DNA from 2 places in the Burkholderia crassaminum genome. Region 2 is predicted to be linked to the other one. Evidence: predicted binding sites of a transcription regulator. Region 2 holds the regulator's gene; the other holds the start of a gene.

Region 1 (16,031 bases), 1.5 Mb from region 2:
TCGGCAAACTCGGGCGGATAGTCGCGCTCGCGCATCCCGTCGACGATCTTGCTGTGATATTGCTCCAGATTGCCCTTGCGCTTCCACGCGGCCATCGCGCGCCGCAACTGGTCGGCCTCACCGGCCGTGAAGCCGGCCGCGATCATCGCGATCTGCATCACCTGTTCCTGGAAGATCGGCACGCCGTACGTCCGTGCGAGCGCAGGCTTCAAGTCCTCCTTTGGATAACTGACCTTTTCGATGCCCTGGCGCCGTTTCAGGTAGGGATGCACTGCCCCGCCCTGGATCGGCCCCGGCCGCACGATCGCAACCTCGATCACCAGATCGTAGTAAGTACGCGGGCGCAGGCGCGGCAGCATCGACATCTGCGCACGCGATTCGATCTGGAACACGCCGACCGTGTCGGCGCGGCAGATCATGTCGTAGGTCGCTTCGTCATCCTGCGGAATGTGCTTCAGCGTGAACGGCTCACCATCCGGCTCCGGCGGCCCGCGCCACGCGGTGCGCATGTCGAATGCGCGATGCAGCGCCGACAGCATGCCGAGCGCGAGCACGTCGACCTTCATCAGCCCGAGTGCTTCGAGATCGTCCTTGTCCCACTGGATCACGCGCCGCCCGTCCATCGCCGCGTTCTCGACCGGCACGAGCCGCGTGAGCTTGCCGCGGCTGATCACGAAGCCGCCGGAGTGCTGCGACAGGTGGCGCGGAAAGTTCAGCAGCCGCGCGGCGAGCCGGGCCCACGCCTGGATGAGCGGCGTCTCGGGATCGAGCCCGGTCGTCGAGAATTGCTGCAGCAGGTCGCGGCTGCCGTCGAACCAGCGGTGCGCTTTCGCGACGCGATCGACCAGCATCGGATCGACGCCGAGCGCCTTGCCGGTCTCGCGCAGCACGCCACGCGGGCGATAGGTCGATACGGCGGCCGCAAGTGCGGCGCGATCATGCCCGTACTTCTTGTAGATATGCTGAATCACTTCTTCCCGGCGCTGATGCTCGAAATCGACGTCGATATCGGGCGGCTCGCCGCGCTCCACGCTGATGAAGCGCTCGAACAGCATCGTGCTCTGCTCGGGATTCACCTCGGTGATGCCGAGGCAGAAGCAGACGACGGAGTTCGCCGCCGAGCCGCGCCCCTGGCACAGGATGTTCTGGCTGCGCGCGTATTTGACGATGTCGTAGACGGTCAGGAAGAACGGTTCGTAGCTCAGTCGTGCAATCAGGTCGAGTTCATAGCGGATCTGCTTCTCGACTTTCTCCGGAATACCCTGCGGATAGCGTTCCGCCGCACCTGCCCGGGTTTCCTGTTCCAGATAGCTCGTCGGTGTGAGCCCCTTCGGCACGATCTCGTCGGGATACTCGTAGCGAAGCGAGCTGAGTTTGAAATCGCACGCATCGAGAATCGCGCACGTCTGCGCGATCTCGTCCGCCGAGTACAACTGCCCGATGCGCTGTCGCAAACGCAGATGCTGTTCCGCATTCGGCGCCAGTGCATAACCGCACTCCGAAACCGGCATCCCGACGCGGATCGCCGTCATCACGTCCTGCAGCTCCTTGCACGAGCGCCGGTGCATCGTCACGTCGCCCAGCGCGACGATGCGCACGCCACGCCGCTCGCCGGCCGCGCGAATCTCCTCGCGCTGCGCGCCATCCAGCGCACGCTGCAACTGCACGAGCCCGAGCCGCGCACGTTCGACGAACGTCGCGCGAAACCACGCGACCTGTGCATCGAGCACGTCCGCGCGCACCGGGTACGCGGGCACGAGAATCGCGAAGCAGTCGGGCATGCCGCGCAGGTGTGCGAACTCCGCAGGCGGCGCCGACAGCATCCGCGACGTCAGCTTGTAGGTGCCCTTTGGCGACGCCATCCGCCGCCATGAAATCAGCTCTGAAAGATTGCCGTACCCCTCGCGATTCTGTGCAAGCAACACGAGCCCGAACGCACCGGGGCCCGGATCGTGGCCGGGCGCGACGTCATCCGGCGTGACTTCGAAGTACGAACCGATGACGAGCGGCAGCCCTTTCGCCTTCGCCGCGACATGCATGCGCGGTGCGCCAGCGAGCGAGCATTCGTCGGTGATCGCAATCCCGCGATAGCCGAGTTCCGCCGCACGCTCGACCAGTTCTTCCGCATGCGACGCACCGTGCAGGAACGAAAAGTTCGAGCGGCAGAACAACTCCGCGTAATCGGGCAGCCAACTGAATTCCGCAATCATGACCGTTCACCCGAACAAGCCGTGCAGGAACCAGTGCGGCTCGGACTCGCTCCCCGCCCGCTCCCTGAACACCCAATAGCACGCACCGGCTTCGTCCTGCGCGACGTGGTAATCACGAGCGGCGAGCCGGCCATCGAACCACCCGGCCTCGATCCGCTCCGCTGACGACATCATCCTCAGCGGCGTATGAAATACCGGCCGGTTCTCGCGCATCAACAACGGCAGCGGCTCGGCGAGCAGCCACGCGGGCCTCGGCGGCACCGCAGGCGGCCCGCCGGCCGGCTTGCCGGCCTGCGCATCGAGCGGCAGCCAGCGGTTCGCGGCCTCGGGCCGGTGATCGGCGACGGGTGCCGCGCGCAGCACGTTCTCCGCGCCGAGCCGCGCGACCAGCAGTTCGAACAGCCGCGCGCGCGTCTCGCGCGTGCCGCCCGGCTCGGGGAAAAGATCGTCAGCCGGCGGCGCGACCGATTCGACGCGCGTGGCCTTCAGACGCACAGCAATCACCGCGGCCGGCAACTCGACGCGCGCGAGCCGCTCGCCGAGCAGCCGCATGAAATGCGCCTCGTCCCGTACGGGTGCGGCGAACGCGAGCTCGAGCGGCGTCGGCGGCACGGCCTGGCGGCCGCGTTCGTGCTCGAGATCGAACGTCATCGCGGCCAGCGACAGTTGCCGTGCGGCCAGCCAGCCGCACAGCTGCACGACGAGCCGCCGCGCGGCGAACAGCACGGCTTCCGCGTATTCGACGCGCTCCGGCAATTCGAGCCGCACGTCGAACACAGGTGGCACCGCCATCCACGCCAGCGGCTCGACCGCATCGCCGTACGCACGATCGAGCGCGGCCAGCAACGCGGGACCGCAGCGGCGCTGCAGCCCCGCGCGCGGCAAGCCGCGCAGATCGGCGAGCGTGCGGCAACCAAGGCCGTCGAACCAGCCCGCATACGGACGCGCATCGGGCAGCAGCACGCACGGCAGCCGGTCGAGCGAACGAACGAGCGACATCTGGCCGGCGATACGGCGCCGGATGTGCGCACGGGCCGACACGCGCGCCAGCAGCCACGCACCGCGCCCGGTCGGCGCGGCGGACAGGCGCGCCGCATAACCGAGCGCCGCGAGCGTCGCACGCACCTGACGGCACAGCGACGGCAACCCGCCGAACAGCCGCAAGCTCGGGCCGACGTCGACGATCAGCGTGGCTTCGTCGTCGAGCGCGACGCACGGCGAGAAGCGCAGCAACGCGAGCGCGACCGCGCGCAGCGCATCGGCTTCGCGCGCGGGATCGCGTTCGACGAGCTGCGTGTGCGGCGCGAGCGTGAGCACGCCGCCGCGCTTCATGCCCGCGCGCACGCCATGCCGGCGCGCGGGCGCATCGGCGATCAGCACGACGCCTTGCTCGAGCACCGCGCAGCCTGCGTCGTCGTCCGCAGCGCCGTCAGACGGCGGCGCGACGCACACGTCGAGCGGCAGGCGCGGCAGATGGATGCCGAGCAAGACGCGCATAGCGGCTCTCCACGATGGGCGACGGCAGGTCGAGCACGAGCGGCTCGCTGCGTGCGGGGCCGCGACGCTTGACGATGTCGAGCGACACGCCGCCCGGCACGGGGTACAGCTCGACACGCAGCACGGCCGGCGACGGTTGCCGCGCGGCCGACAGCGGCCGCAGCATCACGAACAGCGTATCGCCCGTGCGCGCGGCCGCGAGATGCAGGCGCCGCAGCGCATCGGGCCGCGCGTCCTGCCACAGCAGCAGCGCGCCGCAACAGCCGGTCTTGAGCGCCTGCTCGGCGGCCCACAGCGCATCCGTGCGGCTGCCGGCACGCAGCCACAGCAGCGCATCGGCCGGCACGCCGAGACTGGCGAGCGCGGTGGCATGCGGCGACTGCGGCGGCGCGACGAGCGCAAGCGGACGGCGCGCGCTGACGGTGCGTGCAAGCGCGGGCGCGAGCAACCGCATCTCGCCGCAGCCCGGCTGCGCGGCCAGCAGTTCGACGAGCCCGCCGACCGGCCAGCCGCCGCCCGGCAACTCGGCCGACAGCGACGCGAAGCCGGTATCGATCGTGCGCGGGCCGCCGCGCGCGAGCTGGGAACCGCGCCAGAGGGACGGATGAAGGGATTCGGGAGAAATGGAGGATGCGAGCATGACGCCACCCACAACTGTATGGATATACAGTATATGGCAATGCGCTCGCGTCGCACAGCATCGGTGCGAAACCGGTTTTCGTCAGAGGAAAAACGACGGGAAAGCCGACGCGGCAGTCATGTTACGCCGCACCGGAGCGGGCGTGGCCGGATCATGTCGCCCGAACGCGCTCCACCGCCATCCGGGCGGAATCGCCGGTCCGATTTGCCGACCCGATTCGCCTGGCCGACACGCCAACCCGCACGCGAACCGGCACGATGCGGCACCCCGCACCGCACCGGCCCGCCGGCCGCCCGTCAGCCGAGCAGCAATGCGTCGTCGTCGAGTTGCTCGTGACGCACCTTCTCGAACATCTGCAGCAGGTCCGGCACGTCGAGGCCCTTGCGTGCGTCGCCCGACACGTCGAGCACGACCTGCCCCTGGTGCAGCATCACCGTGCGGTCGCCGTAGTCGAGCGCCTGCCGCATGCTGTGCGTGACCATCATCGTCGTCAGCTTGCTCTCGGCGACGATGCGCGCAGTCAGCTCCAGCACGAACGCGGCCGTCTTCGGATCCAGCGCGGCCGTGTGCTCGTCGAGCAGCAGGATCCGCGACGGCCGCAGCGACGCCATCAACAGGCTGACCGCCTGCCGCTGGCCGCCCGACAGCAGCCCGATCCGGTCGGTCAACCGGTTTTCCAGCCCGAGGTTCAGGAGCCGCAGCTTGTCGCGGAACAGTTCGCGCGACGGCCGGTCGAGCGCGGCCTTGAAGCCGCGCCGCGCGCCGCGCGCCATCGCGAGCGCCATGTTCTCCTCGATCGTCAGCGCCTCGCAGGTGCCGGCCATCGGATCCTGGAACACGCGCGCAACGAGATGCGCGCGGTCCCACGCCGCTTTGCGCGTGACGTCCGTGCCGTCGATCGAGATGCGTCCCGCATCGACGGCCTGGTCGCCGCTGATCGCATTGAGGAAGGTCGATTTGCCGGCGCCGTTCGAGCCGATCACCGCGACGAACTGGCCGTCAGGAATCTCGAGCGACAGCCCGCGCAGCGCACGCGTCTCGATCGGCGTGCCGGGATTGAACGTGAGTTTCAGGTCTTGTGCGGACAGCATGTCAGGCCCCTCCGTTCTTGCGCGCGAACAGCTTCTTGCGCGTTGCCGGCAGCACCAGCGCGATCGTGACGAGCGCGGCCGTCACGAGGTTCAGGTCCTGCGCCTTCAGGCCGATGAATTCGCTGTTCAGCGCGAGCGCGATGAAGAAGCGGTAGACGATCGCACCGAGCACGACGGCGAGCGTCGTCAGCACGAGCCGGCGCGCCGGCAACAGCGTCTCGCCAATGATCACGGCAGCCAGCCCGATCACGATCGTGCCGATCCCCATCGAGATGTCCGCGCCGCCCTGCGTCTGCGCGAACAAGGCGCCGGCGAGCGCGACGAGCGCGTTCGACAGCGCCATCCCGGCGAGCGTCGCACGGCCGGTCGCGATGCCTTGAGCGCGCGCCATCCGCGGGTTCGCGCCGGTCGCGCGCATGGCGAGGCCGAGCTGCGACGAGAAGAACCAGTCGAGGCCGAGCTTCGCGACCACGACGACGATCGCGAGCAGCGCCGGGCGCAGCACGTAGTCGGGCATCCAGTCGGGCTGCAGCACGGTGAAGATCGTCGGCTCGGTGATGAGCGGCACGTTCGGCCGGCCCATGATCCGCAGGTTCACCGAATAGAGCGCGATCATCATCAGGATACTGGCGAGCAGGTCCATGATCTTCAGGCGCACGTTGAGCCAGCCGGTGATGAAGCCGGCCGCCGCGCCCGCGACGATCGCGATGCAGGTCGAGCTGAACGGGTCGTAGCCGGCGGAGATCAGCGTCGCGGCGACGGCGCCGCCGAGCGGAAAGCTTCCGTCGACGGTGAGGTCGGGGAAGTTGAGGATGCGAAACGAGATCAGCACCCCGAGGGCGACGAGACTGAAGATCAGGCCGATCTCCAGGGCGCCCAGTAACGAGAACAGAGACATGATGGGGAAATCCTGTTGCTTCCCGGCCGGACGTGTACGGCCGGGCGAAGCGAACGGGCGGCCCCGGGTGGGAGCCGCCCGTCCGGCGGTGTCGTTCAGGCCCGGATCGGGCCCGCAAGCGCGGCGGTCGGGCCGCGGCTTACTTGATGACCGTCTTCGCGTCCTTGAGCAGATCCGGCGCGAGCGTCACACCCTGCTTCGCGGCCGCCCCCGTGTTCGCGAACAACTCGAGGTTGCTGCTCGTTTCCGACGCGATCGCGCCCGGCTTCTCGCCCTTCAGGATGCGCGCGACGACCTTGCCCGTCTGGCGGCCGAGGTCGCCGTAGTTGATGCCGAGCGCCGCGATGCCGCCGCGCTTCACGCTGTCGGTGTCGCCCGCGACGAGCGGGATCTTCGCTTCGTTCGCGACCTTCACGAGCGCTTCGTACGCGGACACGACGTTGTTGTCGGTGTTCGTGTAGATCACGTCGACCTTGCCGATCAGGCTCTTCGCGGCCGGGCCGATGTCGACGGTACGCGGTGCGGCCGCTTCCTTCAGCGTCATGCCCTGCTTCGCGAGGATCTCCTTGAGCTCCTTCACGACGACGACCGAATTTGCCTCGCCCGGGTTGTAGACCATGCCGACCGTCTTCGCATTCGGCACGACGCGCTTGATCAGCGCGACCTGGCGATCGAGCGGCAGCTTGTCGGACACGCCCGTCACGTTGGTGCCCGACGGGCCCCAGCCCTTCACGAGCTGCGCGGCGACCGGATCGGTCACGCCCGAATAGACGACCGGCACGCTCTTCGTCGACGCGACCACCGCCTGCGCGGCCGGCGTCGCGATCGCGACGATCACGTCGGGCTGGTCGCCGACGAACTTGCGCGCGATCTGCGCGGCCGTGCCCGTGTTGCCCTGCGCGCTCTGGTATTCCCACTTGAGCTTGTCGTCGCCGTAACCTTCCGCCTTCAGCTCGGCGCGTACGCCGTCGCGGATCGCATCGAGTGCCGGATGGTCGACGATCGACAGCACCTTGACGGTCTGTGCGTGCGCGGCACCGGCCAGCGCGAGTGCGGCCACGCCGGCCGTGATCGAACGGATCGCGAAAGTCTTGAAACGCTTCATGGGTGTGTCTCCCCCGTATTGTATCGGTTCTGGATGATGGATTCCCGCCGCCGTCAGGCGGGCGCCGCCATGCGTACGACGCGTTGGCGAGCGGCCCGCGCACGCCCCGGGAAGGCGTGCAGCGGCGAACGCACGAGGATACCATTTCCGCAGACCACCGCCTGACTCCACGCTTTCGCATCGCGCCCCGGATCGCAGCGCCCACCGACATGCGCGAGCGAGCGTGAAGCCCGGCCGGCGGCGGTTCCAGCCGGCCCCGGCGCAACGCGTCAGCCGCGCTTGCGGCTTTACGTTATGCTGTCGGCCGACCCAATCCACGCCATCGGAGGCCACATGAAACGGGGGATCCGAGCCATCGCATTCGCGGCTGTCGCGCTGGCGCTGCCGGGAGCGGCGTTCGCACTGACCGACGGCAGCGCGCAATACGACGACTGCATGCTCAATGCGCTGCGCGAGAGCCGCAACGGCGCGGCGGCCCAGTTGATCCAGCGCTCGTGCGACGCGCTGTACCGCAACAACGCGATGCTGCTGCCGCGCGAGCGGCGCTTTCACGAGTGCGTCGTGCAATCGCTGCCGGGCGTGCGCGACAACTATGCGATCCAGCAGATCATGTCGATCTGCTCGCGGCGCGGCGAGATGTGAGCCGGCGCTGAACACGAGACACCCTGCGGCCCTCGACCGGCCGCGCCAATGAAAAAGGGCCTGCGCGATGCAGGCCCTTGTTGTTCAGCGGTACGACCGGTGTGCGGCGTTCAGAACGACGCGACCATCGAGCCCTTGAACTGCTTCTTGATGAATTCCCGCACTTCCGGCGACTGGTACGCCTTGACCAGCTTCTTCACCCACGGCTGGTCCTTGTCCTTCGCGCGCACGGCGATCAGGTTCGCGTACGGGCTCGTCAGCGATTCGAGCGCGATCGCGTCCTTGGTCGGCTGCAGGTTCGCGGCCAGCGCGTAGTTCGTGTTGACCACGGCTGCGTCGACGTCCGACAGCACGCGCGGCAGTTGCGCGGCGTCGAGTTCGGAGATCTTCAGCTTCTTCGGGTTCTCGGCGATGTCGAGTACCGTCGCATTGTTGCCGCCCGTGCCGGCGCCCGCCTTCAGCTTGATCACGCCCTGCGTCTGCAGCAGCAGCAGCGCGCGGTTCTCGTTCGACGGATCGTTCGGCACCGCGAGCTTCGCGCCTTGCGGCAGGTCCTTCAGCGCCTTGAACTTCTTCGAGTACACACCCATCGGCGAGATGTAGGTCAGGCCCGCGCTGACGATCTTGTAGCCGCGCTGCTTTACCTGGCTGTCGAGGTAGGGCTGGTGCTGGAAGCTGTTCGCGTCGAGATCGCCCGAGTCGAGCGCCGCATTCGGCTGCACGTAGTCGTTGAACTCGATGACCTTCACGTTCAGGCCTTCCTTCTCCTTCGCGACCTTCTGCACGAGCTGCCACACTTCCGAATCCGGGCCGGCGACCGTGCCGACCTTGATCACCTTGTCTTCGGCGTGCGCGCCTGCCGACAGCGTCAGCGCGGCACCGGTGGCCAGCACGGAAAATACCTTCAGGAGACTGCGACGCTTCATCTGTTTCTCGCTTTCTTGCTTACTGGAAATGGGGCGCGATACGGGTATGCCCCGACTCGCAGGAAGGCGCAAATGGTGTCACAGGATCGGCGGGAAGTGAAATACATCCCGCTCATATGGGTATGCACCGCAGCGGTGCTGGCGGAGGCTGCGCGATTCGGCCGTTAGTTGCGTTTTAGTAAATCGCACATCAACCTGTGCCCATCACGCCACCGCCTCCTGGTCGGCCGCCTTCATGCCGAATGCAGGCTCGCCCGTCTTCCCGCCGGCCCGGCGCGGCGACAGGCCGTCGGCATCGACGACCCGGAACGCGCCGACCGCGTCGCGCAGCCGCGCGGCCTGTTCCTGCAGCGACGCGGCGGCGGCGGCGGCCTCCTCGACGAGCGCCGCGTTCTGCTGCGTCACCTGATCCATCTGCGTGACCGCGCGCCCGACCTGCGTGATGCCGCTCGCCTGCTCCTCGGATGCAGCCGCGATCTCGCCCATGATGTCGGTCACGCGTGCGACGGCCTGCAGGATCTCGCCCATCGTCGTGCCGGCCTGGCCGACCAGCGTCGACCCGTTGCGCACGCGCTCGACCGAGGCGACGATCAGCTCGCGGATCTCCTTCGAGGCCGTCGCGCTGCGCTGGGCGAGCGAGCGCACTTCGCCCGCGACCACCGCGAAGCCGCGGCCCTGCTCGCCCGCACGCGCGGCTTCGACCGCCGCGTTCAGCGCGAGGATGTTGGTCTGGAACGCGATGCCCTCGATCACGCCGATGATGTCGGCGATCTTGCGCGAGCTGTCGTCGATCTCGCCCATCGTGCCGATCACGCGGTTCACGACGTCGCTCCCCGTGCGCGCGATCTCCGATGCGTTGTTCGCCAGCCCGCTCGCCTGCCGCGCGTTGTCGGCGTTCTGCTTCACCGTCGCGGTCAGTTGCTCCATGCTCGCGGCGGTTTCTTCCAGCGACGCGGCCTGCTCCTCGGTGCGCTGCGACAGGTCGTCGTTGCCGGCCGAGATCTGGCGGCTCGCCGACGCGATCGATCCGGCCGACTGGCGAATCCCGCCGATCGTCGCCTGCAGGCGTGCCTGCATGTCGTGCATCGCGGCCATCATGCTCGTGCGGTCGCCCGCGCGCACGGGCACCGGCTGCGTCAGGTCGCCCTGCGCGATGCGCGCCGCGAGCGCGGCCGCTTCGTCGGGCTCGCCGCCGAGGCTGCCGCGCACGTTGCGGATGATCACCAGCATCGCCGCGCTGATCACGAAGCCGATCACGAACACGACCGCGAGGTGGCCGAGCAGCGTCCGGTAATAGATGGTGTCGATGTCCTTCAGGAAGACGCCGCTCGAGATGTTCCAGTCCCACGGCGTGAAGCGCGTGACGTAGCTGATCTTCGGCACGGCGGTTTCGCTGTGCGGCAGGCGCCCGCGGTACTCGGCGAAGCCGCTGCCGGTTTCCTTCGCGGCGTTCAGGATCGTGACGAACAGCGGCTTGCCGTCCGGGTCGAGATAGTCGCCGACCTCGGTGCCGACCAGCTTCGGCAGCGTCGGATGCATCAGCACGACCGGCTTCGAATCCATCACGAACACGTAGCCCGAATCGCCGTAGCGCATCGCGGCCAGGCTCGCGAGCGCGTCGCGCTTCGCATCGGCCTCGGGCAGCGTGCCGCTCTGCGCGAGTGCGTGATACGCCTTCACGATGCCGGCCGCCGAGTCGACGAGATTCGCGATGCCCGCCTTGCGTTCGGCGAGCATCGTCGCGCGCGTCTCGTACGCGCTCCATGCGCCGACGCCCAGGAGACCGATCCATACCAGCGCAAGCGCGAGCCACAGCTTGCGGTTCAAACTCATTCTGCTCATCTGCGTGCCTTTGTCGATGTCGATGCGCACGCTGCGCGCGAACGGCCTGCCGCGCGCAAACGCTTGCCCTTTTATTTACGGCACCGAGGCTTACAACTTGAATACGCCCGGGTGCGGCAAACCGCCGATCGGCAGACCGCCCGCACCGCGACCGCCCGTGCGACAACCCGCATCCGCTGTGCTAAAAAGACCGGCTGGCCGGCGCACCAAGAGCCGGCATCATTCCGGGGGCCATCCATGTACGTCATCGACATCCACTACACCGCATCGCTCGAGCGCATCGACGATGCGCTCGAGCGCCATCGCGCATTTCTGCAGCCGCAGTTCGACAAGGGCATCTTCATCGCGGCCGGGCCGAAGGTGCCGCGCGAAGGCGGCGTGATCCTCGCGGCCCGCATCGATCGCGACGAGCTGGACGCGATCCTGAAGACCGATCCGTTCGTCACCGAGGGGCTCGCCACGTATCGCGTGACGGAATTCCGGATCACGCGCGCCGCATCCGGCTTCAACGTGCCGGCGCTGCCGTAACGCGACACGCGACACATGCGCGATGCGCGCGCAGGCCGACACGCCGCCCGACGGGCGGCGCATGCAAACAACGAGGGGAGAACAAGCGTGACGGCGCGTGGCGGCCGTCACGCGATCACCGGGCCGGGCGCCCGGTGGCTGCCGGTCAGTCGACCAGCAGCTTCAGGTCGTGGACCCACGGGCCGGGGCCCTGGCCGTCGCGCACGAACAGGCGCAACTTGCCGTCGCGGTCGAACACGTAGCTCGCGGCCGTGTGATCCATCGTGTAGCTGCCGGGCGTCTTGCCGGGCACCTTCGCGTAGTACACGCGGAAATCCTTCGTGACCTTCTTCAGTGCGGCTTCGTCGGCCGGCCGCAGGCCGATGAACGACGGATCGAACGCGGGCACGTACTGACCGAGCAGCGCCGGCGTGTCACGCTCCGGGTCGACGGTGACGAACAGCACCTGCACGCGTTTCGCGGCATCGGGCCCGAGCTGCTTCAGCGCTTCGGACAGCTCGGCCATCGTCGTCGGGCACACGTCCGGGCAGTGCGTATAGCCGAAGAACATCACGACCGCACGGCCCTTGAAATCGCCGAGCGTGCGCACCTTGCCGGCCGTATCGGGCAGCGAGAAGTCACTGCCGAACTGCGTGTTGCCGGTGATGTCGAGATTCTGGAATTTCGGCGCGTTGTCGCATCCGGCGAGCAGCAGTGCTGCCGTGAATGCGCATGCGAGCATCCAGCCTTGGCGCGCGCGGCGCCCGAACCGTGAGTGGAGCATTGCGTTCAAACCGTGCGGTTACACGCCGAGCAGCGGGCGTGCATAGTGATCGACGAGCAGCGCGGCGAACAGCAGCGACAGGTAGACGATCGAGTAGCGGAAGGCCTTGCGGGCGAGTTCGTCCGAATAGTCGCGATGAATCTTCCACGCATACGCGAGGAACACCGCGCCGAGCAGCACCGCGCTCGTCAGGTAGACGGCCCCGCTCATCCCGGAGATGAACGGCATCAGCGTGACTGCGAACAGGATCACCGTGTACAGCAGGATGTGCAGCCGCGTGAACTTCTCGCCGTGCGTGACGGGCAGCATCGGCAGCCCCGCGTTCTCGTAATCCTTGCGGCGATACAGCGCGAGCACCCAGAAATGCGGCGGCGTCCACACGAAGATGATCAGCACGAGGATCCACGCGTCGCCCGGCACCGCGCCGGTGACCGCGGCCCAGCCGAGCGCCGGCGGCATCGCGCCCGACGCGCCGCCGATCACGATGTTCTGCGGCGTCATCGGCTTGAGGAGCAGCGTGTAGATCACCGCGTAGCCGACGAAGGTGGCGATCGTCAGCCACATCGTCAGCGGGTTCGTGAACGTATAGAGCGTCCATGCGCCGACACTGCCGAGCACGGCCGAGAACACCAGGATCTGCGGCGTCGTGATCTCGCCGCGCGCGGACGGGCGCCACGCGGTACGGCGCATCATCGCGTCGATCTTCTGTTCGACGAGGCAGTTGATCGCGAACGCCGCACCGGCCAGCAGCCAGATGCCGACGGTGCCGCCGATCAGCACGTGCCACGGCACCATGCCCGGCGTCGCGAGGAACATGCCGATCACCGCGCAGAACACCGCGAGCTGCGTGACACGCGGCTTCGTCAGCGCCATGTACTGCGAAAACCGGCTACCGGGCGATTGGGAAAGGGTGCTTTGCATGGGGGCGGTCACGCCGGGGCGGCGTCGCGCGCAGGCTGCGCGACACGGCCGGGGCGGCTTGAAAGGATGCGAAAGTTTAACATGACGACGAGCAGCAGCAGGATCGCGGCCCCGCCGTTGTGCGCGACGGCGACCGGCAGCGGCCACTGCAGCACGATGTTGGTCAGGCCCGTCACGAACTGCAGCAGGACGACCAGCAGCACGCCGTTCGCGGGCCGCCGCAGCGATTCGAAGCGGCGCATCTTCAGCGCGAACGCGACCAGATACGCGACCACCACGAACGCGAACGTGCGGTGCGTCCAGTGGATCGCGACCAGCGCGTCCTGCGTGATCGCCTCGCCGTCCTTCGTCATCCCGAGCGCACGCCACAGGTGGAAGCCGTGCTGGAAGTCCATCGGCGGGATCCACTGGCCGTTGCAGGTCGGGAAATCGGTGCATGCGAGCACTGCGTAGTTGGTGCTCACCCAGCCGCCGAGCGCGATCTGCACGACCAGCAGCGCGAGCGCCGCGAGCGCGGCCGCGCGATAGCGGCCGGCTTCCGGATCGTACGACGGCAGCGGCGTCTGCCGCGCCGCGAGCCAGCCGAGCGTGCCGAGCAGCGTGAGGCCGAGCAGCAGGTGGATCGTGACGATCACCGGCTGCAGCTTCATCGTGACCGTCCACGCGCCGAACGCACCCTGCACGAGGATCAGCAGCAGCAGGCTCGTCGGCCACCACGGCGACACGTGCAACGGGCGGCGGCGCAGCCTTGCGGACCACGCGATCACGACCTGCGCGATGATCAGTACGCCGATCGCCATCGCGAAATAGCGGTGGATCATCTCGATCCACGCCTTCGACATGCTGACGGGGCCCGTCGGCATCGCCTGGTGCGCGGCCGTGATCGCGGCGTGCGCGATGAACGGCGACGACGTGCCGTAGCAGCCGGGCCAGTCAGGGCAGCCGAGCCCCGAGTCGGTCAGCCGCGTGAAGCCGCCGAACATCACGAGGTCGAGCGTCAGGAAGGTGGTGATCCATACCAGCTTGCGAAACTTGTTGTCGTCGGCCTTCACCCACACGTACGACAGCGGCAGCAGCGCGATGCACAAGCCGATCAGGCCGAGTTGCAGTAGATACGACATCGGTTCTTTGCCTCTCGTCTTGCCTTAGCCGATGCTCGACCACTTCAGCAGCTTCGTCACGTCCGACTTGATCTTGCCGGGGTTCGGATCCTTCGGAAAGCGCATCATCAGGTTGCCGTTCGGGTCGACCATGTAGATGTGGTCGCTGTCCTTCGTGCCCGCGTCGGCCGGCAGCCACGCGGCCACCGCGGCCGGGTCGGCGACGAGCCGGCGCGTATCGGGATAGGCATCCAGCACCTTCTGCGGCGTCGCGCCCGCATCGCTGCGCAGCCACACCATCGTGATCCGGTGCCGCTCGCCTGCCTGCGTAACGCGGATCTGGCGCATGAAATAGAGTTTCTGCGCGCATGCATCGTCGCACGCGCTGCGGTCGGTCATCACGAACAGCCACACGCCGCGCAGCGATGACAGCGGCACGGTCTTGCCGGCTTCGTCGGTCACCTGCAGATCCGCGGGGATCGGACGCTGCGGCTCGATCAGCGTGCCGTAGTTGGTCGAGCCGCCCTTCGGCTTGATCACGTAATAGGTGAAGTACGACGCGATCATCGGCGCGGCGCACACGAGACCCAGCAGTACGAGCATCCAGCGCCCGCGCTTGCGGGCCGCCGGCGAGATCGGCGCTGCGGCCGGACCCTGACGGGAAGATTGCATGGACAAATCAGACCTCTCGAAACGAACCCGCGGCGCCGGCGCCGCGTCCTGGCATGGCGCTCACGCGCCGGCCGACTTCTTCGCCGCACGCCGCGCGGCGTACAGGCCGAAGCCGAGCGCGGCCGCCGCCATCGCCCACCACTGAAACATGTAACCGTAATTGCGCTCGACGCCGGTCGTCGCCGCCGGCCAGTCGCGCACGAGCTTGTCGCCGTCGTCGCTCGTCTGCTGGATCACGAACGGCTGCAGCGCCAGCCCGGTTTCCTTCGCATACGCGGCGACGTCCAGGTTCTGCCGGATCTTCTGGTGCGCCGCCGACCCGCCTTCGCCGAGCTCGAACGCACGCGACGCGTCGGCGCGCGCAATGCCGACGATCTCGACGTCGCCCGCGGGCGTCGCGAACGGCTCGATCGCCGTGCGATCGGAGATATTGCGCGGCAGCCAGCCGCGGTTCACGAGCACGACGCCGCCGCCCGTGAGTTTAAACGGCATCACGACGTAAAAACCCGGCTGGTCGTTATACGGCCGATTGTCGAGGAACACGGCTTGCTCAGGCAAAAAACGGCCCTTCGCGCGCACGCGATGGAACTCGATCGATGCCAGCGGCATCGGCTGCGCGCCGACGTCGACGGGCACCGCCTGCTCGTAGCGCTCGATGCTCGCCTGCAGCGCTTCCTTCTGGTGCGCACGGTCGCGCTGCCAGAAACCGAGACGGATCGTGACCGCGACGACGACGAGAATCAGCAGCGCAGGCAGCCAGCGAATCTTCATCATGCGGCCCGCCCGGCACGTGCCGGAAAGCGAAGTGCGATAATTATCCTCTTCCTTTCGAATTGCCGTCGTCCGGTTCGTGTCATGCACATACTCGTTCCCATCGCCTTCGTCCTCATCATTGCCAGCATGGGCTCGGCGCTCTACTTCATGATGCACGACCGCGGCCACACGAAACGCATGGTCTGGTCGCTCGCCACCCGCGTCGGGCTGTCGGTGTCGCTGTTCCTGCTCATCCTGATCGCGAACTGGATGGGCTGGATCCATTCGACCGGCCTGCCGATCGGACGTTGATCCGTTTGCCGCCACGGCCGCTGTGACATTTCGCCGCACGGCCGTGCCACCAAGCAAAAGCGCCGCCTGACTGAGTCGCGGCGGCGCCGGGGTGGTGAGGCCAGCAGCCAGCCGCTGCCCGGTCAACACCA
Region 2 (16,031 bases):
CCTGCTTTCCACCGACGCGACAGGAACAGCATGGAATACCGCACACTTGGCGATTCGGGCATCGAGGTCAGCCTGATCGGCCTCGGCACGATGACGTGGGGCGAGCAGAATTCGGAGCGCGATGCGCACGAGCAGATCGACTACGCGATCGGGCAAGGCGTGACGCTGATCGATGCCGCGGAGATGTATCCGGTGCCGCCGAAGCCCGATACGCAAGGGCGCACCGAGCAGTACATCGGCACCTGGCTCGCGCAGCATCGCGCGCAGCGCGAGCGCATCGTGCTCGCGACGAAAATCGCGGGGCCGGCGCGGCAGCCGCACAATCCGCGCCATATTCGCGGCGAAGGCAACCAGTTCGACCGCAAGAACCTGACCGAAGCGCTCGACGGCAGCCTCAAGCGCTTGCAGACCGACTACGTCGACCTCTATCAGCTGCACTGGCCCGACCGCAGCACGACGACGTTCGGCCGTCCGGCCTATCCGTGGGTCGACGACACCTATACGGTGCCGATCGAGGAAACCCTCGGCGTGCTCGCGGAATTCGTGAAGGCCGGCAAGGTGCGCGCGATCGGCGTGTCGAACGAAACGCCCTGGGGTGTCGCACAGTTCCTGCGCGCGGCCGAGAAGCTCGGGCTGCCGCGCATCGCGAGCATCCAGAATCCGTACAGCCTGCTGAACCGTACGTTCGAGAACGGGCTGTCCGAATTCACGCATCGTGACGGCGTTGGCCTGCTCGCGTATTCGCCGCTCGCGTTCGGCTGGCTGTCCGGCAAGTACGAGAACGGTGCGCGTCCGGCCGGCGCGCGCATCACGTTGTTCGAGCGCTTCCAGCGCTACAGCAAGCCGCAGGCCGTCGAGGCGACGTCGCGCTATGTCGCGCTCGCGCGGCGTCACGGGTTGTCGCCCGCGCAGCTCGCGCTGGCGTTCGTCAACAGCCGGCCGTTCGTGCGCAGCAACCTGGTCGGTGCGACGTCGCTCGAGCAGTTGAAGGAGAACATCGGCAGCATCGACGTGAAGCTGTCCGACGAGATCCTCGCCGAGATCGACGCGTTGCACGAACTGCAGCCGAACCCCGCGCCGTAAACGGCGCGCGGCCCGCTCGGCGGCGATGCCGTGACGGGCCGCACCGGCGGCGCATCGCTGCGCCGTCATTTCTTCCGTTATCGCATCTTGAGCCGCGTGCGCGCGACGAACAGCGCGGCGAGGCTCAGCACCGCACAGCCCATCAGATAGAGCGCCGGTGACAGCCGGTTGCCGGTCGTGCTGATCAGCCAGGTGATCACGAACGGTGCAAAGCCGCCGAACAGCGTGACGCCCGTGTTGTAGCTGACCGCGAGCCCCGTTGCGCGCGTCTGCGACGGGAACAGTTCGGCCATCAGCGCCGGCAGCGCGCCGCAGTACATCGCCTTCAGCATGCCGATCCAGACCAGTGCGGCGAGCATCGTCGCGAACGATGCGTGACGAGTGAGCCACGCGAACGTCGGCCACACGGTGACAAGCATCAGCAGTGCCGCGACCGCCATCATGCGGATCCGCCCGGTGCTGTCGGACAGATGGCCGACGACCGGCGTGACGAGCGTCAGCACGAAGCCGGTCGCCAGCGTCGCGGCGAAGCCCGTCGACGCAGGCAGTCCGAGCTGCTTGATCGCGTAAGTCGGCATGTACAGGATCATGTAGTTGATCGCGGTCGAGATCACGAGCGCGCCGATCGACAACAGTACCCGCATCTTTTGTTCCGCGAACAGCTCGCGCACGGGCGCCTCGGAGCGCGCCTGTGTCTTGAACTCGACGCCTTCGTCGACGTAGCGGCGGATGTACAGCCCGACCGGGCCGATCGCGAGCCCGAACAGGAACGGCACGCGCCAGCCCCAGCTTTCGAGTTGCGCGGTGGTCAGCGTGGCCGTCAGCAGCGCGCCGAAGCCCGATGCGAGCAGCGTCGCGAGGCCCTGGCTCGCGAACTGCCAGCTCGACATGAAGCCGCGCCGCTGCGGCGCGTGTTCGACGAGGAACGCGGTCGAGCTCGCGAATTCGCCGCCGGCGGAAAAGCCCTGCATCAGCCGCGACAGCATGATCCCGAGCGGCGCGAGAATGCCGATCGATGCGTAGGTCGGCATCAGCGCGATCAGCAGCGTGCCGGCCATCATCATCGCGATCGACAGCAGCAGCGACGCCTTGCGGCCCGCGCGGTCCGCGTACGCGCCGAGCACGAAGCCGCCGATCGGCCGGATCAGGTAGGACAGCCCGAACGTGCCGAGCGTGAGCATCAGCGACGTCGCTTCGCTCGTCGCGGGGAAGAACAGCTTGGCGATCGTCACCGCGAAGAAGCCGTAGACGATCAGGTCGAACCATTCGAGCGCGTTGCCGATCGACGCCGCGAAGATGAGGCGCCGGATCTTCGCGGCGCTGGGGCGTGCGGCGTCCTGCGAGGTCAGGGTGGTCGTGTTCATCGTATGTGCAGGTCCCGTGAAAGGGGCGAAGCGCGTTACAGGGCGGCGCCGGCCGCGGCGGGTGCCGCGCGGCGAACGGGCGGCGCGTCGTCGCCGAGATCCCAGAAGAGGCCGGCCATCATCTGCAGCCCCTCGCTGACGACGCTCGCGAGCAGGTGCTCGTCGGGCGCGTGCTGCGAGCACGCCGGGTACGAGTGCGGCACCCACAGCGTCGGCAGCCCGAGCGTGTCGGCGAACACCTCGTTCGGCAGCGTGCCGCCGAGATTCGGCAGGATCGCCGGCTTCTTGCCGGTGGTGCGCGCCAGCGACGCGACGGCCCAGCTGACCCACGGATCGTCCGGCGGCACGCGCGTCGCCGGTGCGCCGCGTTCGACGTCGATCTCGATGTCGGCGAAGCCGTGCGCATCGAGGTGCGTGCGCAGATGTGCATGCAGCGCTTCCCAGTCGGTGCCGACGACGAAGCGCAACTGGCAGTGTGCGTACGCGACGGGCGGGATCGCATTGACGGGGTGCTCGGGATTGCCTGCCTTGAACGCGAGGATCTCGAACGTGTTCCAGCCGAACACGCGCTCGGGCGCGGTGAGGCCGGGCTCGCCCCAGTCGGCGTCGAGGGCCGGGTCGCCGGGGCCGCCGCCGACGGACAGATCCGCAAGTGCGTCGCGCACGGCGGCCGGGATCGGCGGCGGGCGCAGCCCTTCGACGCGAATCGCGCCGCGCGCGTCGACGAGGCTCGCGAGCGCATGCGCGAGCACGATCGCCGGGTTGCGCAGCAGCCCGCCCCAGTTGCCGGAGTGATGCGCGCCGTCGCGGGCGCGCAGGCTCAGCTTGAAGTTGACCGAGCCGCGCGAGCCGAGGAATACCGTGGGGCGCGCGGCGGCGATGCGCGGGCCGTCGGACGCGATCAGCACGTCGGCCGCGAGCGCATCGCGTTCCTGGCGGCACAGCGCGTCGAGGCCCGGCGACCCCGTTTCTTCACCCATCTCGATCAGCAGCTTCGCGTTGAAGCCGAGCCGGCCGCCGCGTGCGTCGAGCACGCTTGCCAACGCGGCCAGGTTGATGGTGTGCTGGCCCTTGTTGTCGGCGCTGCCGCGGCCGTACCAGCGGTCGCCGTCGGCGGTCAGCGTCCACGGCGACAGCGGCGCACGCCACTGCGCGTCGTAGCCGCGCACGACGTCGCCGTGGCCGTAGATCAGCACGGTCGGCAGTGCATCGTCTTCATGGCGCGACGCGAGCAGGAACGGTCCGCCGCCGTCGACGGGGTTGTCGGCGATCCGCGACGTGAAGCCGAGGCGGGCAGCCTCGGGTGCGATCTCGTCGATCAGGTACGCGCGCAGCGCGGCTTCGTTGCCGCTGTCCTGGCTTTCGGTGCGCAGGCCGACGCGGCGGCTCAGGGTCGTGAAGAACGCACCGGATTCGAACTGGTTCAGCGCGTGCTGGATGGCGGCGGTACGGCTCAAGTCGTGTCTCCTCTGACGGGGTCGCTACGCGCGCGGACCGCGCATGCAACGTGAAGTGCGATCGATTCTAGAAAGCCGTTTTTTTTGTCACAATGATCGAATTTCGAACCTTTCTTTGCCGAAAAGGCAAAGCAGCGCGGCCGGCAGCCGGGTGGAGACAGAACGATGGCGGCATTCCTGCATGGCCTGGCGTTGCGGTATTTCGTCGAAGTGGCGCGCACCGGCTCGATCAGCGATGCATCCGCGCGGCTGCACGTGGCCGTATCGGCGATCAGCCGCCAGATCGCGAAACTCGAGAGCGAACTCGGCGCACCGCTGTTCGAGCGCCGGCCGCGCGGGATGGCGCTGTCGGAGGCCGGCGAGCGGCTGCTGGCGTTCGCGCAGCGCAGCCTGCTGGAAGCCGAGCACGTGATGAAGGACATCGGCGGGCTCGACGCGCTGCACGGCAGCCTGTTGAAGATCGCATGCTCGGAAGGGTTCGCGATCGATTTCCTGCCCGGCACGCTCGCGCGCTTCAAGGCGCGCCATCCGGGTGTCGATTTCTCCGTGTGGGTCGTGTCGCCGGCGGAAGCGACGCGGCGCGTGCGTGACGGCGATGTGGACATCGCATTGAGCTTCAGCCTCGCGCCGGAGAAGGGGGTACGCGTCGAGCATACCGAGCGCGCGCCGATCTTCGCGCTGATGCGGCGCGACCATCCGCTCGCGACGCGTGAAGCGGTATCGCTCGCCGATGTCGCGCGTCACCCGCACGTGCTGCCTGAGGCCGGCACGACGGTGCGCCAGTTGATCGACATCGCGTGCGCACTCGACGGGCTGCTGCTCGAGCCCGAACTGACGAGCAACAACACGGCGGCGATGTACGGCTACGCGCGCCGCACGGGCGCGGTGATGTTCACGGGGCTGCTGTCGGTGCGCGACCGCTGCGACGCGGACGGCTTCGTCGTCGTGCCCGTGACGAACCCGCAGCTTCGCGAGCGCAGCATCCAGGTGCAGACGATGGCGGGGCGCGATCTGCCCGCGTCGGTTCGCGCGTTTCGCGACCATCTGATCGACGCGATGCAGGCCGCATCGCCACCGCCGGCCGCCGCGCGCGGCCCGAGGCGCCGGCCCGTGAGATAATCGCCAATCCGCCTTCCGCGCCCATGCGGCTCATCGAGCCGCATTGCCCCTGTTCGACGCCAAATTGAAGAACCTGATTGTCACCCTCGATCGCGCCGGCGAGTTCGACGAGATCATCGACGTGCGCACGCCGCTCGAGTTCGCCGAGGATCATATTCCCGGCGCGCTGAACGCGCCCGTGCTCAGCAACGAGGAGCGCGTGCTCGTCGGCACGATGTACCGCCAGGTGTCGCCGTACGAGGCGACGCGCGTCGGCGCGGCGATCGTCGCGCGCAACATCGCACGCCATCTCGACACGACGTTTGCCGACCGGCCGCGCAACTGGCGGCCGCTGATCTACTGCTGGCGCGGCGGCAAGCGTTCGGGCTCGATGACGACCTGGTTCAACCTGATCGGCTGGAAGGCGCGCCAACTCGACGGCGGCTACAAGGCGTACCGCCAGTCGGTGTGCGCGACGCTCGACTCGCTGCCGACGCGCTTTCGCTACATCGCGCTCGTCGGCCATACGGGCTGCGGCAAGACGCGCCTGCTGAACGCGCTGCACGACGTGGGCGCGCAGACGCTCGATCTCGAGGCGCTCGCGTGCCATCGCGGCTCGCTGCTCGGCGCGCTGCCGGGCAAGCCGCAGCCGGCGCAGAAGGGGTTCGATTCGGGGCTCGTCGAAAGCCTTGGACGTTTCGACCCCGAATGGCCGGTGTTCGTCGAGTCGGAAAGCCGCAGGATCGGGCTCGTGCAGTTGCCGATCGCGCTGATCGAAGCGTTTCACGCCGGGCCGTGGGTGCATGTCGACGCGGCGCACGACGAGCGGATTGCGTTCCTCCTCGAGGATTACGCGCACCTGTTCGACGAACCGGACGCGTTCAAGGCGCAGCTCCATCGGCTGATCGGCCTGCATAGCCGCGAACAGGTGACGCACTGGAAGGCGCTGATCGATGGCAACGCGCGGGCCGAACTGTTCACCGAGCTGATCGACAAGCATTACGATCCCGCCTACGCACGGACCTACCGCGCGGCGTACAACAAGCCGAACCGGGCGTTGACGTTCACGTTCCGACCCAACGCGGCCGACGTGCGTGAACAGGCGCGCACGCTGCTGGCCGAACTCGCGCAAACCGGGTTGCCCGCATCGGCCGCGCTTGCCGCAGGCGCGACGTCCGCAACCGACAAAAACCAATCGACGACCACACGATGACGACCACACGCTCCCAACCCAGTCCGGCCCTCGGCTGGATGACCTTCCTGCTGATCGCGGTCGCGGGACTGTTCTATGTGAAATGGTTCCCGTACTACAACAAGGCGTTCGTTGCCGCCGAGCACCATTCGATCGGCCAGTCGATCCTGATGGGCACGTCGGCGACCGCCCCCGAGCCGTCGCTGAAGGCCGCGCTCGACTACGCATGGGCGTACGGCAAGGCGATCTGGCAGGCGATGGTGCTCGGCCTGCTGCTCGGTTCGGCCGTGCAGGCGCTGCTGCCCGCGCACTGGGTCGCGCGTGTGCTCGGCCGCACCGGCTTCGGCAGCGTCGCCGCGGGCGGCCTGCTGTCGCTGCCCGGGATGATGTGCACGTGCTGCGCGGCGCCGGTCGTCGCGGGGCTGCGTGCGCGCCATGCATCGCCGGGCGGCGCGGTCGCGTTCTGGCTCGGCAACACGGTGCTGAATCCGGCCGCGCTGGTGTTCATGGGCTTCGTGCTCGGCTGGCACTGGAGTGCGTTGCGCCTCGTGCTCGGCATCGCGATGGTGTTCGGGATCGGCTATCTGCTGAACCGCATTGCGCGACCTGAAGACCGCAGCATCGACGATGCTCAGCTTGCCGCGCTGGCGGCCGAGCAGGCCGCGGCCGGCAATCCGTTCGTCCGCTGGGTGAAGCTGCTCGCGCGCATGGCCGTGCGGCTCGTGCCCGAATACATCGTGCTCGTGCTGCTGCTCGGCGCCGCGCGCGCATGGCTGTTCCCGCATATCGGCCCGGACATCGGCAATCATCTCGGCTGGATCGTCGCCTTCGCGGTCGCGGGCATGCTGTTCGTGATCCCGACGGCCGGCGAGGTGCCGATCATCCAGGCGATGCTGTCGCTCGGCATGGGCGTCGGCCCGGCCGCCGCGCTGCTGATGACGCTGCCGCCGATCAGCGTGCCGTCGCTCGCGATGCTCGCGCGTTCGTTCAAGCCGTACATGCTGGCGATCGTCGCGATCCTCGTGGTCGTGTTCGGGATCGCGAGCGGCCTGCTCGCGATCGCGCTCGGGTTCTGACGCGCGCAAGCGGTGCGCCGGCCGGGCGCAATCGTCATATTCATCCGGCGCCGCCGTTTCACGCGTGCGGCGCCATTTACAAGAAGCAAACAGGAAAACGCATGACCCAACCGAAGATCCATCCTCGACTCGAAAAGGCGCTGACGCGCGGCGATCTCGCGATCCGCCAGGCCAATTCCGCGCGGGCGACTGCCGTGCTGAACGCACTGGGCACGATGATCATCGAGGCCTCCGCGACGATCGGCGTCGAGGCCAGCATCGACATTCCGCAAGGTGAGCGTATTTACGATCCGGTCAACGGCCTGTGGCCGCAGAAGATGCTGGTGTCGTTCGACGGCCCGGTGGACGAAGCCGATGCGGACGAACTGCGCTCGGTCTACCTGGTTGCCGACGATCCGGGCACGCAGTTCCGCGTCGAATGGCATCGCGCGGACGGCAAGCTCGGCCGCCAGGAAGGGGGCCCGCTCGCGACCGTCGCGTTCCTGACCGACGTCGAGATCCCGTGGAGCGACGACGACGAATAAAGTCGTCGCATGAAGCCGGCGCCCGATGCGTCGGCCGTCAGCGCATCATCCGCCGCCGGAACAGCCACGCGGACAGCAGGAATCCGCCGACCGCGTAGCCGGCGAGTACCGCGACATGCAGCGCGACGTCGGTCGCCGGCCGACCGAGCATCGCGGGCCGGATCAACTCGACGGCATTCGCGAGCGGCAGCGCCTGCGCTGCGTACTGCGCGATCGGCGGCAGCTGCGTGGTCGGGAAGAACACGCCCGACAGCAGCAGCATCGGCGTCAGCACGAGCGTCTGATAAAACATGAAGAAATCGTAGGACGGCGCGAGCGCCGTGACGATCATCGCGATGCTCGCAAACGCGAGGCCTGCGAGCGCGATCACGGGCAGCGCCGCGAGCATCGACGGAAACTGCGCATAGCCGAGCGCCCCCGCGACGAGCATGATCGCGGCCCCCGACAGCATCGCCTTGCTGGCTCCCCAGACGATCTCGCCGAGCACGATGTCGCCGAGCGCAAGCGGCGTATGCATGATCGCTTCCCACGTGCGCTGCACGTGCATCCGCGAGAAACCCGAATACATCGACTCGAAGCTCGCGGACATCATCACGCTCGACCCGACCGTGCCGGCCGCGAGGAACGCGATATACGACACGCCGTCGACGTGGCCGAGCATCAGGCCGAGCCCGAACCCCAAGCCGAACAGATAGATCATCGGATCGGCAAGATTGCCGAACAGCGACGCGAGCGCGAGCTTGCGCCAGACGAGATAGTTGCGCCGCCAGACGGCGATCCAGTTGGTCGCGTTCGCGGGCATCGCGATCGCGAAGCGTGACACACGCGGCGGTGCCGACGGTGCGGTGGCGGAATAGTTGCGCACGTCCATGATCGATCAGTCCTGCATTTCGCGGCCCGTGAGCCGCAGGAACACATCTTCCAGATTGGCCGGGCGATGCAGATAGCGCAACCCCGCGCGACCCTTGAGTCGCGCGCTGAGCGGTTCCGGATCGCTCACGTAGCAGAACAGCGTCTCGCCGCTGATCTCGGTGTGTTTTGCGAACGCCGCCAGCTCGTCGCGCAGCGTGGCCGGATCGGGCCCGTAGATCTCGATCACGTCGCAGCCGATCTCCGATTGGATCAGCGCGTGCGGCGCGCCTTCGGCGATCTTGCGGCCTTCCTCGATCACGCACAGGCGGTCGCACAGGCGCTCGGCTTCTTCCATGAAGTGCGTGGTGATCAGGATCGTCTTGCCTCGAGCGAGCAGCGAGCGCAGCCGCTCCCACATGAGGTGACGCGCTTGCGGGTCGAGCCCCGTCGTCGGCTCGTCGAGCACCAGCACATCGGGATCGTTGACGAGCGCACGGGCGAGCGTGAGGCGGCGCTTCATGCCGCCCGACAGCTCGCCGACCTTCGCATCGGCCTTGTTCTCGAGCTTCGCGAATTCGAGCAGCGGCTTCACGAGCGCGCGCGCAGCCTGCGCCGACATGCCGAAATAGCGGCTGAAGACGAGCAGGTTCTCGCGCACGCTGAAGTCGGGGTCGAGATTGTCGAACTGCGGGACGACCCCGACGCGCTGGCGCGCATGTCGCGCACGCGATGGAACCGGTTCGCCGCAGAGCGAAATGGCGCCTGCATCGGGATGTGTGAGGCCGAGCAGCATTTTCAGCGTGGTGGTCTTGCCGGCGCCGTTGGGCCCGAGCAGGCCGTAGCATTCGCCGGCCTGTACGGTGAAGGACAGGCCGTTGACGACGAGCTTGTCGCCAAAGCGCTTTTCGACGTTCCGGAAATCGATCGGTGCAACGGACATGGGCATGTTGTCGTTGTAAGCGGGCGCGGAAGCGTTCCGCTGCCGGATGCGTAGCCGGCTGGCGAACCGATCGGACGATTGCGTGTCACACGGGCATGACCGAAGCGCACGACGCCGGCGCCTGCTGGCCCGCTGGAGTACGAACGGGCCATTCTAGTGCATCGGCTGCGTCTCTTCAGGGCATGCCTGCACGGTGCGATGCATGCGCGCACCGATCGTGCACCGCATCATCGCGCACGCGCCGAGCGGGGCGAATCAGCGTTTTCCATCCCTTGCGTCCTGAATTGCGGCGCACCATGATGAATGCGTAGGCTCGTTGTTGCGATAGGGAGGTTTCATGGCTAGCTACAACAAGATTCTGCTGTGTTACGACGGCACGCTCGAAGGGCGCAAGGCACTGCGCTGCGGCGCCAATCTCGCGATGGACCTGAAGGCCGAGACGCATTTGCTGTCGGTCGTCGACATGCGCTCGAGCATCGCGCAGAGCGCAGGCTTGCTGACCGACGTCGCGTGCGGCCGGTTCGAGGAAACCGCGCGTGAAATCCTGCAGGAAGGGGTGAACTGGCTGCGCGAGCGCGGCGTGCAGGCCGAAGGCCATTTCGCGTTCGGCTATCCGATCGACGAAATCGCGAATCTCGCGATGGAGCTGAAGGTTGACCTCGTTGTCGTCGGCCACCGCTGCCGCAGCGGGCTGTCGAGATGGTGGATGGGCTCGGGCAACACGCAACTGCTCGATCGCGTCAACTGCAGCATCCTGGTGGCGTGTTCGTCGGCACAGGAGCAGAAGGAAGAAATCGCGCGTGAGCGGGAAGCCGCCACGGCGAATGGCAAATGATCGAATGATTCGATGACGGCCTGACCGGCGATCCGCGCCGGTCAGGCGCCGTGCCGCATCAGCGGCGCGGGTACCGCGCGGCCTGCTACGCGTGCAGGTCGATCGCGGACAATTTCCACGAGAACAGCCCGAAGCGGTGGAATATCGCCGCGTAGCGCGTGCCGTCGGCACTGCGCTGGTAGGTCACGACGAATTCATCGATATTCCGGTAGCCCGCGCTGGTTTGCTGCTGATGCGGCGCATGCGTTGCATCGTTCGCACTGGCCGGTGCGGTAGAGGTGGGTGCCGGCGATGACGCAGCCGCCGCGTTGTTGCCCGGAGCGACGGCGCTTGCCGGTGCCGGATTGGCCTGCGGTGCGGCCGGCGTGTCTGCAGGCGCATTGCCTTGCGGCCGATTCGGCCAATCGGGCGGGCGCTCACCCGGATTGCCACGCGGTGGCAACCCGCTCATCAGCGCGGCCACGCCCTCCGGGGTCGCGTACGCATCGACCAGCGGGCCGATCAGGGCAGACCCGATCAGTGCACCAATCACCGCGAACGGATTGTTCTTCTTCACCGCGTCGATCCGGCGCATCAACTCTTCCGTGACCTGCTGCTTCAGGCTGATGCGCAGCGACGGAAAATCGACATATTCACTGATGGCCTGTGCATCGCGCGCATCGATCGCCGATTTCAGGCGGCCGAGCGCGACGTACGGCGACGCGTAGGCATAGCCGATCGCCGCAATGACGGCGACGGCCACCACGACGATCAGCAGGGGCTTGAGCCGCCATATGCGGCCCGAAGATCCTGTCACGTTGCCTCCGGTGCGGGGATGTTCCGCAATCAGAGACCGCCTGGCGTGGCCGATCGTTCCTCTGCGATGCAGCGATCGATCATCCGGCACACGGCATCGATCGTGCCGACCATGATCAGGCGCGAACGGCCGTGATAGACGCGCACCGGCGCACGGCGCGCGGGTTCCGCGTGATTCAGGCCGGCGTTCAGCGATACCCGCGCGAAAGCGGGGAGCGCCGACGGCAGCAGGGACGCCTGCTGTTCGACTGCGACTTCTTCTTGCACAGGCGCCGCCGCGGACAGCGGTGCGCAGGGCGTGCGGCCGCGCAGGTGACGCAGGCGACCGAATTGACGGAAAGGCAGCAGACGGGCAAGGCGTTCCATGATGTTCTCCTCAGCGAGACGGAATGTCAGAGTTCGCCCGAGCGGATCAGCCCGACGGCGATGCCTTCCAGCGCGAATTCCGCGCTGCCGGCCTTGACGAAGATGTTTTCGTAATCCGGGTTCTCCGCGATCAGCTCGAGACCGCCCGGCCGGCGCATCAGGCGCTTGACCGTGACGTCGTCGCCGAGACGCGCGACGATGATCTGGCCGTCCTTCGCTTCCGTGCGCTTCTGCACGGCGAGGAGGTCGCCGTCGAGAATGCCGGCGTCACGCATAGAAAGGCCGCGCACTTTCAGCAGGTAGTCGGGCTTGCTGGAGAACAGCGCGGGATCGCACGCGTAATGCTGCGAGATGTGCTCCTGCGCGAGGATCGGGCTACCGGCTGCCACGCGGCCGACGAGTGGCAGCGACAGCTGCATCAGCCCGGCGTGCGGCAGCGTGAACTGGTGCGGGGAATCTTCAAGGCCGAGCAGGCGGATGCCGCGCGACGCGCCGGCGGCCAACTCGATCACGCCCTTGCGCGCCAGTGCGCGCAGGTGCTCCTCGGCCGCATTCGGCGAGCTGAAGCCCAGTTCGGCCGCGATCTCGGCACGGGTGGGCGGGAATCCGGAGCGCTCGATCGCGCGACGGATCAAGTCGAACACTTGCTGCTGGCGGGCGGTCAGTTTGGTCATGGCTCAACTGTATGGATAGACAGTGAGCTGTATTTTTATACAGTAGTTCGCGAATTTCAAGTGTTACGTGAGGTTCGTCGCGATCACGCCGGTTCCGGCGCGATTTCACGACGTCCGGACGGCGGTTCATCTGCCGCAACCGTCCATCCCGTATGCGTTAGCACTTTTGGGTATTAAAAAATGAGGAACGATTATTTTTAATCATGTAACCCGTTCGTTAGACTGGCCCGACATCGCAATACCGACAACACTGGAGAACCAAGGATGGGCAAGCGCAATACGGGGCTGGTGGGCGGAGTGGGCCGCCTGATCGCAACACTCGCGCTGGGCGCGGCGGCGGCGCTGGGCGTCGCGACGCACGCCCAGGCCGATACGACCTTCCTGAACGTGTCGTACGACCCGACGCGCGAGCTGTATCAGGATTTCAACCAGGCGTTTGGCAAGGAGTGGAAGGCGAAGACGGGCGAGACCGTCAACTTCAAGCAGTCGCACGGCGGGTCGGGCGCGCAGGCGCGCTCGGTGCTCGACGGCCTGCAGGCCGACGTCGTCACGCTGGCGCTGGCGTACGACATCGACGCGCTCGCGAACAAGGGGCTCGTCAACAAGGACTGGCAGAAGCGCCTGCCCGACAACGCGTCGCCGTACACGTCGACGATCGTGTTCCTGGTGCGCAAGGGTAATCCGAAGGGGATCAAGGACTGGGACGACCTGACCAAGCCGGGCATCTCGATCGTCACGCCGAACCCGAAGACGTCCGGCGGCGCGCGCTGGAACTACCTGGCCGCATGGGCGTACGCACAGCACAAGCCGGGCGGCAACGAGCAGACGGCGAAGGACTTCGTCACGAAGCTCTACAAGAACGCCGGCGTGCTCGATTCCGGCGCGCGCGGCGCGACGACGAGCTTCGTGCAGCGCGGGATCGGCGACGTGCTGATCGCATGGGAAAACGAGGCGTTCCTGTCGGTCAAGGAATTCGGCACCGACAAGTTCGAGATTGTCGTGCCGTCGGTGAGCATCCTGGCCGAGCCGCCCGTCGCGGTGGTCGACAAGGTGGTCGACAAGAAGGGCACGCGCAAGCTGGCCGAGGCGTACCTGAACTTCCTGTACAGCCCGCAGGGCCAGGAGATCGCGGCGCGCAACTACTACCGGCCGCGTTCGAAGAACGTGCCGGCGGAACTGACGAAGCAGTTCCCGAAGCTGAAGCTGTACACGGTCGACGATACCTTCGGCGGCTGGACGAATGCGCAGAAGACGCATTTCGCGGACGGCGGCGTGTTCGATTCGATCTACAAGCCGCAGTAACGCCATAACGACAGCGGCGCGCCACGATAGCGCGCCGCACCCTCGACGGGCCGCCGGCGCAATGCATCGCGCCGGCGTTTGCGTCGGACCCATGAGCAGCATCGACCCAGCAAGAGCATCCGATGACGACGTACACCTTTCGCAAGCCGAGCGCGCTGCCCGGTTTCGGCGTGACGCTAGGCATCACGGTGGCCTATTTGAGCCTCGTGGTGCTGATACCGCTCGCTGCCACATTCCTGAAGACCGCGACGCTGTCGTGGGACCAGTTCGTCACCGCCGTCACGTCGCCGCGCGTGCTCGCGTCGTACCGGCTGACGTTCACGTCCGCGCTCGGCGGCGCGCTGATCAACGCCGTGTTCGGCTTCCTCGTCGCGTGGGTGCTCGTGCGCTACACGTTCCCGTTCAAGCGCCTCGTCGATGCGATCGTCGACCTGCCGTTCGCGCTGCCGACCTCGGTCGCCGGCATTTCGCTCGCGGCCGTCTACGCGACCAACGGCTGGGTCGGCCAGTATCTCGCGCCGCTCGGTATCAAGATCGCGTTCACGCCGGCCGGCGTGCTGGTCGCGCTCACCTTCATCGGGCTGCCGTTCGTCGTGCGCACGGTGCAGCCGGTGCTCGAGGATTTCGAGCGCGAGCAGGAAGAGGCCGCCGCATGCCTCGGCGCGTCGCGCTGGCTGACGTTCCGCCGCGTCGTGCTGCCGGCCGTGCTGCCGGCGCTCCTCACCGGTTTCGCGCTCGCGTTCGCGCGCGCGCTCGGCGAATACGGATCGGTGATCTTCATCGCCGGCAACGTGCCGATGAAATCCGAGATCACGTCGCTGCTCATCATCACGAAGCTCGAGCAGTACGACTACGCGGGCGCGACCGCGTTGGCGGTCGTGATGCTCGTCGTGTCGTTCCTGATGCTGCTGCTGATCAACACGCTGCAGTGGTATCTGCAGCGCCGCACGAGCAAGGGCGCGAGCGGTCCCGCGCCCGCTACCGTCATCGCCGTCGCAGCAGGAGGCCAGCAATGAGCCAGGAGGCCACCGTCGTGCTGAAAACCCCGTCTTCGGCCGCGCAGGGGCGCGCCGCGAAGCGGCTCGACCCCGTCAGCGAGTCGCGCGTCGTGCGCTGGCTGCTCACGGGCATCGCGCTGGCGTTCCTTGCGTTCTTCCTCGTCGTGCCGCTTGCCGCGGTGTTCGTCGAGGCGCTGAGAAAAGGCGTCGGCTTCTATCTCGAATCGCTGGCCGATCCCGATGCGTGGTCGGCGATCAAGCTGACGCTGACCGTCGCCGCGATCGCCGTGCCGCTGAACCTCGTGTTCGGCGTGTGCGCATCGTGGGCGATCGCAAAATTCGAATTCCGCGGCAAGGCGCTGCTGACGACGCTGATCGACCTGCCGTTCTCCGTGTCGCCGGTGATCTCGGGCCTCGTATACGTGCTGCTGTTCGGCGCGCAGGGCTGGTTCGGTCCGTGGCTGCAGGATCACGACGTACAGATCATCTTCGCCGTGCCTGGCATCGTGCTCGCGACGATCTTCGTCACGTTCCCGTTCGTCGCGCGCGAGCTGATTCCGCTGATGCAGGCGCAGGGCACCGACGAGGAAGAAGCCGCGCGCGTGCTCGGCGCGTCGGGCTGGCAGATCTTCCGCCGCGTGACGCTGCCGAACGTGAGGTGGGGCCTGCTGTACGGCGTGATCCTGTGCAACGCGCGCGCGATGGGCGAGTTCGGCGCGGTGTCGGTCGTGTCGGGCCACATCCGCGGCGTGACCGACACGATGCCGCTGCACGTCGAGATCCTGTACAACGAATACAACTTCGCGGCGGCCTTCGCCGTGGCGTCGGTACTGGCGCTGCTCGCGCTCGTCACGCTCGCGCTGAAGCTGCTCGCCGAGCGCCATCTCGCCGCCGAGCTGGCCGGCGCGCGCGACACCGTTCCCGCACATGCCGGCCCCGTCGCCGCCGTTTCGTCGAAATCGTAAAGAGGCAACCAGAATGGGTATCACCGTCCGTAACCTTCAGAAGCGCTTCGGCGATTTCACGGCGCTCGACAACGTGTCGCTCGACTTCCCGCCCGGCGAACTGGTCGCGCTGCTCGGGCCGTCCGGCTGCGGCAAGACCACGCTGCTGCGCGTGATCGCGGGCCTCGAGCACGCGGATGCCGGCCAGGTCGTGCTGCAGGGGCTCGACGTCGCGTCGGTCGGCGCGCGCGATCGCCAGGTCGGTTTCGTGTTCCAGCACTACGCACTGTTCCGCCACATGACGGTGTTCGAGAACGTCGCGTTCGGGCTGCGCGTGAAACCGCGCCGCGAGCGGCCGTCGGAAAGCGCGATCCGCGACAAGGTGCACGAGCTGCTGAAGCTCGTGCAGCTCGACTGGCTCGCGCAGCGTTATCCGTCCGAGCTGTCGGGCGGCCAGCGCCAGCGCATCGCGCTCGCCCGCGCGCTCGCGGTCGAGCCGAAGGTGCTGCTGCTCGACGAGCCGTTCGGCGC

Evidence for each region. Region 2 encodes LexA, which represses DNA repair genes until DNA is damaged. Its sites were predicted from a motif close to ACTGTATNNNNATACAGT; they were not measured.
Region 1: imuA (translesion DNA synthesis-associated protein ImuA) is a predicted target of LexA. The motif match lies at 4,361-4,378, and genes of this name have one in related genera.

What each region holds. Positions count from the first base shown of each region.
Region 1 is NZ_OZ183799.1:3,310,826-3,326,856, forward strand. It holds gene ACPTTF_RS15355 (error-prone DNA polymerase) at 1-2,210, opposite strand, end outside; gene ACPTTF_RS15360 (Y-family DNA polymerase) at 2,217-3,707, opposite strand; gene imuA (translesion DNA synthesis-associated protein ImuA) at 3,640-4,347, opposite strand; gene ACPTTF_RS15370 (ABC transporter ATP-binding protein) at 4,644-5,438, opposite strand; gene ACPTTF_RS15375 (ABC transporter permease) at 5,440-6,336, opposite strand; gene ACPTTF_RS15380 (ABC transporter substrate-binding protein) at 6,476-7,441, opposite strand; gene ACPTTF_RS15385 (VF_A0006 family four-cysteine protein) at 7,775-8,083, shown strand; gene ACPTTF_RS15390 (MetQ/NlpA family ABC transporter substrate-binding protein) at 8,194-9,009, opposite strand; gene ACPTTF_RS15395 (methyl-accepting chemotaxis protein) at 9,214-10,851, opposite strand; gene ACPTTF_RS15400 (YciI family protein) at 11,089-11,379, shown strand; gene ACPTTF_RS15405 (SCO family protein) at 11,525-12,142, opposite strand; gene cyoE (heme o synthase) at 12,161-13,063, opposite strand; gene ACPTTF_RS15415 (COX15/CtaA family protein) at 13,072-14,184, opposite strand; gene ACPTTF_RS15420 (SCO family protein) at 14,209-14,835, opposite strand; gene ACPTTF_RS15425 (SURF1 family protein) at 14,896-15,606, opposite strand; gene ACPTTF_RS15430 (twin transmembrane helix small protein) at 15,691-15,900, shown strand.
Region 2 is NZ_OZ183799.1:1,779,592-1,795,622, forward strand. It holds gene ACPTTF_RS08230 (NADP(H)-dependent aldo-keto reductase) at 31-1,083, shown strand; gene ACPTTF_RS08235 (MFS transporter) at 1,161-2,447, opposite strand; gene ACPTTF_RS08240 (M20 family metallopeptidase) at 2,483-3,904, opposite strand; gene ACPTTF_RS08245 (LysR family transcriptional regulator) at 4,070-5,023, shown strand; gene mnmH (tRNA 2-selenouridine(34) synthase MnmH) at 5,088-6,215, shown strand; gene ACPTTF_RS08255 (permease) at 6,212-7,270, shown strand; gene ACPTTF_RS08260 (hypothetical protein) at 7,372-7,794, shown strand; gene ACPTTF_RS08265 (ABC transporter permease) at 7,832-8,665, opposite strand; gene nodI (nodulation factor ABC transporter ATP-binding protein NodI) at 8,672-9,586, opposite strand; gene ACPTTF_RS08275 (universal stress protein) at 9,924-10,421, shown strand; gene ACPTTF_RS08280 (DUF2939 domain-containing protein) at 10,507-11,217, opposite strand; gene ACPTTF_RS08285 (hypothetical protein) at 11,247-11,582, opposite strand; gene lexA (transcriptional repressor LexA) at 11,609-12,256, opposite strand; gene ACPTTF_RS08295 (sulfate ABC transporter substrate-binding protein) at 12,521-13,558, shown strand; gene cysT (sulfate ABC transporter permease subunit CysT) at 13,681-14,574, shown strand; gene cysW (sulfate ABC transporter permease subunit CysW) at 14,571-15,521, shown strand; gene ACPTTF_RS08310 (sulfate/molybdate ABC transporter ATP-binding protein) at 15,535-16,031, shown strand, end outside.